DNA from 2 places in the Gordonia sp. YC-XJ4 genome. Region 2 is predicted to be linked to the other one. Evidence: predicted binding sites of a transcription regulator. Region 2 holds the regulator's gene; the other holds the start of a gene.
The links. The regulator LexA, encoded in region 2, represses DNA repair genes until DNA is damaged. The targets are predictions, from matches to a motif close to CGAACANNTGTTCG.
Positions count from the first base shown of each region.

Region 1: the regulator LexA is predicted to act here: its motif matches at 853-866, upstream of AC5ZH6_RS21515 (HNH endonuclease signature motif containing protein).

Region 1 covers NZ_CM183447.1:4,846,450-4,848,847, reverse strand. The annotation lists gene AC5ZH6_RS21515 (HNH endonuclease signature motif containing protein) at 1-829, opposite strand, end outside; gene AC5ZH6_RS21510 (chymotrypsin family serine protease) at 942-1,748, opposite strand; tRNA gene AC5ZH6_RS21505 (tRNA-Phe) at 1,950-2,016, opposite strand; gene AC5ZH6_RS21500 (hypothetical protein) at 2,180-2,386, opposite strand.
Region 2 covers NZ_CM183447.1:2,550,911-2,553,308, reverse strand. The annotation lists gene nrdR (transcriptional regulator NrdR) at 1-109, opposite strand, end outside; gene AC5ZH6_RS11285 (LysM peptidoglycan-binding domain-containing protein) at 168-797, opposite strand; gene lexA (transcriptional repressor LexA) at 1,006-1,737, shown strand; gene AC5ZH6_RS11275 (putative PEP-binding protein) at 1,775-2,398, opposite strand, start outside.

The sequences.
Region 1 (2,398 bases), 2.3 Mb from region 2:
CATGGTTGCGTTGCACTTGATCACGGTGATCGCGGGCCGCAGCAGCCGCCAACGCATCGGGATCAGCATCCTCACGACTCCCGGTCGGGGACTCCGGATCTCCGGGATTGTTCATTCCTGGGGCCGCCCACATCGCCAACACCGCTTCGAGGTGCGCGGTGAGAGTCGGGGTCATCTGCCCGGACAGGCCACTCATTTTTTGGGCGTCTTGACGGCCGATGCGGATCTGGCGGTGGCGTTGCCGATCCGCATCGTCGGTTAGTTGGCCGTCGGGGTCGAGGTGCGCCAACACCCGTGCCCCCAAAATCCGGAGATCGGAGGGGGTGTGGGTGCGCGCGTAGCGGGCCATCGTGGCGTCGGCCGACATTTTCTCGTCGAACGGCACTGCCGCCGGGATACGGTCGAGCACGTCGATCACCACCGCGGCGTGGGAGGAGCCGGCCGCCCCGGACGCCATCGCTTCGGCCAGTGCTGGATATTTGGGGGCGGCGACCTCACCGGTGAAGGTGTGGAAGGTGGCGGTCGCTTTCAGTTGTTTCCACCGCCGCCACGGTTCCGACACACGGAGTAAGCCGATCATGGCGTCGGTGATCGACCCGAACCCGTACTCGCGGGCCAGATGGCGGTCGGAGAATTCGACGATCTGCCGATCCCCCTGAACGGTGACCCGGGTGATCAACTGCTCGGTGGATTGAGCGACCGCGACCAGGTCGTCGTTGGACAGGCCGGTCAAATCATCCGACGCCAGCGAATCAACCAAGCGGTGGGCGAGGGCGAGTTTCTGGGTGGTCGACAAACCAGACACGTCGGGTAACGCGGTGTCGACCATCATTTCTCGCCCCCCCGGGATAGCGAACACCTGTTTGTGTGTCGTTGTGTTCGAGTGTATGCCGGGTTTGTCGGGTTGGCAAGAGGTTGTCGAAAGTTTTTTCGGATGGAATTCAGCACGGCGACAATCGGTGTGGCGCGGTGACCGGAATCGTCAGATTCCATTTCTGGAGTGCGGGCTCGACGTAGGCGATCGTGTTGTCGCGGTCAGCGGGGCCGTCGTGCAGGATGCCGACCGCGCACACGCTCTGGTCGGGGTTCACGACGAACACCGCTGATCCCGAGTCGCCGACGACGGCATACCCACCCCAGTGGAGGCTTCGCGTGTTGGCGTCGAGGAGCGGACCGCACGTCAGGCCCGCGCGTGCGCCGGCCATGCAGACCGGTGTTCCCCGAGGCAGTGTGGCCGCTTCCCGGGGTGTCATGACGCCGGCGATCGGGTGACCGTCGATGGGGGTGACCCATTGTGCTGCAGTCGCAGTCGGCGGTAGGAATGCGGCCGCGGCGTCGAGCATGGTGCCGTCGGCCAGGCTGTCGTCCTCGTGTAGTTCGTAGGGGCTGAGGGGCAGGCGGCCCGTTTCGGACGAATCGGTGTACAGCCACGTGGGTTGACCCAGGCCGCTTACGCAATGCCCGGCCGTCAGGTCGCCGCGGCTGCCCGTCGACGAGGTGACCGGCCAGCCGAGGGTGCATTGCGACGCTGGACCGGATGCCGTCGCGTCGACGATCGTGACGCCCGGCCGATACGTGTGGTCGGTCGTCGGGGTAAAGGGGACCGGATGTCCGCCGTCGCTGTCGGGCAACGTGACGAAGCGGGTGGTGACCGGCCGTGGGTCGGATGTGGCTGCCGCCCCACCGCATGCGGCGACGAACAAGAAGGGCAGCACCGCCGCCGGAATCGCCCACCGCAGCCGGGTCATACGCGGCAGAGTAGCGATCCTGGCTGTGTGTTTCCTGCCGACGCGATCGGGTGCCACCGGCAACCTCGGACGAAAAGTGATTTCGGCACAACATGATTCGTCGTGGCGGACACTGTCGGACACGTCGGAGATCGCATGGAGTTCATGCTCGCTCTGCACCCGAAAACAAAGAAAACCACCTTCGAGAGGTGGTTTTCCAGGTGGCCAGGGCCGGGATCGAACCGGCGACCTTCCGCTTTTCAGGCGGTTAGGTTCCACTGTTTCCACTGTTTTCGCTGGTCGGCTCGGCCACACTGAGCACATCGAGCGTGTTGCGTTCGCTGTGACCAGACCTTTGGCCCACTAGAGGCCCACCTCGTTGTCGTCTGACTCCCGAAAAGAAGCCCCCGCACCAGTTCGCGCTGGCCGGGGGCGTGGGAGTCGCAATGCCATCAACAACTCTGTCCACGAGTGTATCCGCGGACCGCAGGTCCCGTCGAGGGCAAACTGCCCTGTGGCCGGACCTCGACGAGTCGCAGGGCGGTGGGGCCGGTCAGGCCGGCGCGCAGCCCCGCAGCGAGCACGGCGAGGGACGAGGCGCGCGCAGCGTAGGGGGCGGCGAAGCCGCCGCCGGCCAGGCCCCGCCGCCTGGTGACCACGGCCTGGGTAAT
Region 2 (2,398 bases):
GGCGACCGCATGCGCTGCAGGAGCGGCGCCGACGGATCGCCTGCCCCTCGTCGGCAACTCGGGAGTCGATGACCTTGGTGTCATCATTCCTGCAGAACGGGCAGCGCATACACCGACAATACCGCCCCACCGCGGTGGAACAGCCGTGTGATCGCCTACCCCGGTCGTCACCGGTAGGCGGGTACCAGCAGTGCCTGACCGACCTGGAGCCCGCTGCCGGACATCTCGTTCATCCGCGCGATCTCGTCGATGACGGCCTGCCGGGGCAGGTCGGGCGCGACCCGTGCGGCAACCGAGTTCAGCGATTCCCCGGCACGTACGTGCACGACCTCGGTGGCCGCGGGCGTCGGCGTGGTCGACTGCTGGTAGTCGCTACCGGCCACGGCCACCAGCCACACCAGCAGCGCCAGGGCGACACCGGTCAGCACGGCCACCATCGCACCGGTACGGCGAGCGGTGCGGTGCGCGGTGACCCGCGGGCCGACCGGAGTTGCGCAACGGGTGCCCGCAACCGCCGGAAGGCGGCGCGCACCGGTCCGGGCCGGGCCCGCATATGCCGGTCGTCGGCGGGCCGGGTCGCGCTCGAGCGTGCGCCGCTCTGGGAGGCGACGGTCGGACGACCGGTGTTCGGGCGCGCGGTGTTCGAGCACCCGGTGTTCGAGCGCCCGGTGCTCGACGGTTGCGCGGGCCGGCATCGACGCCCCGCGGCGAACGGCGGCGGCGCGGTGAGCCGTCCGGCGGGACCGAACGGGCAGGTCGTTGGTGCCCGGCGCGGTGGGCAGAAGTACGGTCGGCATGGCGTCTCCCTATCTCGATCATGCATTCGAAGAACGGATGTTCGAGTTCTACCACGGGGCACCGACAATTTCTCGCGACACGTCGAACACATGTTTGAGGTTGCCTGTCGCCTCGGCTACCCTGGCCGGTGTTCAGCTCTCCACAGGGCCCGTCAACCAGGGCGTACCCCGCGAGGATGTGCGCACCGACCGAAAGGATGCGAACCCCATGAGTGAGAAGAAGGGCCGCTCGGGTGACCCCGACGCGGCGACCGTCACCGATCCGGACGACGCCGTCGCGACCGGCCCGATCGATCCCGCGGCCGTCGAGGCCGCGCTCACCCCGCGCCAGAAGGGCGTGCTCGATGTGATCCGCAAGTCCGTGCGCGAACGCGGGTATCCGCCGAGCATCCGCGAGATCGGCGACGCCGTCGGCCTGGCGTCGACCTCATCGGTCGCGCATCAGCTGCGAACCCTCGAGCGCAAGGGTCTGCTCAAACGCGATCACAACCGACCCCGCGCGGTGAACGTCCAGGACGGCGATCCCACGCCCACCGACGACAACCCGAATGCGTCGAACCTCCCCACGCCGACGTTCGTGCCGGTTCTGGGACGTATCGCGGCCGGCGGGCCGATCCTGGCCGAGGAGGCCGTCGAGGATGTCTTCCCGCTGCCGCGTGAACTCGTTGGCGACGGGTCACTGTTCCTGCTGCGCGTCGTCGGTGAATCGATGATCGACGCGGCCATCTGCGACGGCGACTGGGTGGTCGTTCGTCAACAGAACGTCGCCGACAACGGCGACATCGTCGCGGCGATGATCGACGGCGAGGCGACGGTCAAGACCTTCAAGCGCAAGGACGGCCATGTGTGGCTGATGCCGCACAACGACCTGTTCGAGCCCATCCCCGGCGACGACGCCGCGGTGCTGGGCAAGGTCGTGACGGTGATGCGCCGCATCTGAGCGGAGTCACACCCGCCGGCCCGCTCAGCCGAACGGCTCAGCTGCGCAACGCTTCCGCGGCCGCGGCACGCGCATCGGCCGGTGAGGCGGTCGCCAGTGCAGCCTGCGCGGCGGAGCGGCACGCCTCGCGGTCGACCTCGGCGAGCTTCGCTCCCACCGCGGGCGCCGCGGCCGGGGCGCTCGACAGCGAGGTGACGCCGAGCCCGACCAGGACACACGCGAGCAGCGGATCGGCGGCGGCCTCGCCGCACACCCCGACCGGTGTCGCACTGCGGGTGCCCGCCTCGGCGACGGTGGCGATCAGCGAGAGCACCGCAGGCTGCCACGGGTCGGTGAGCCCGGCGAGCTCGGCCGACATCCGGTCGGCGGCCATTGTGTACTGCGTCAGATCGTTGGTGCCGATCGAGACGAAGTCGACCTCGGCGAGGATCGCCGGAGCGAGGATCGCCGCCGAGGGGATCTCGATCATCACCCCCGCCACCAGCCCGCGACCGCGGACCTCGGCAGCGAATTCGGCGGCTTCAGCGGCCGAGGCGATCATCGGCGCCATCACCCAGGGCGTGGTGCCGGTCGCCTGCGCGGCGCGGGCGATCGCGTCGAGTTGACCGGCACGGATCTCGGGATGTGTCGCGGCGATCCGGTTGCCTCGTACGCCCAGTGC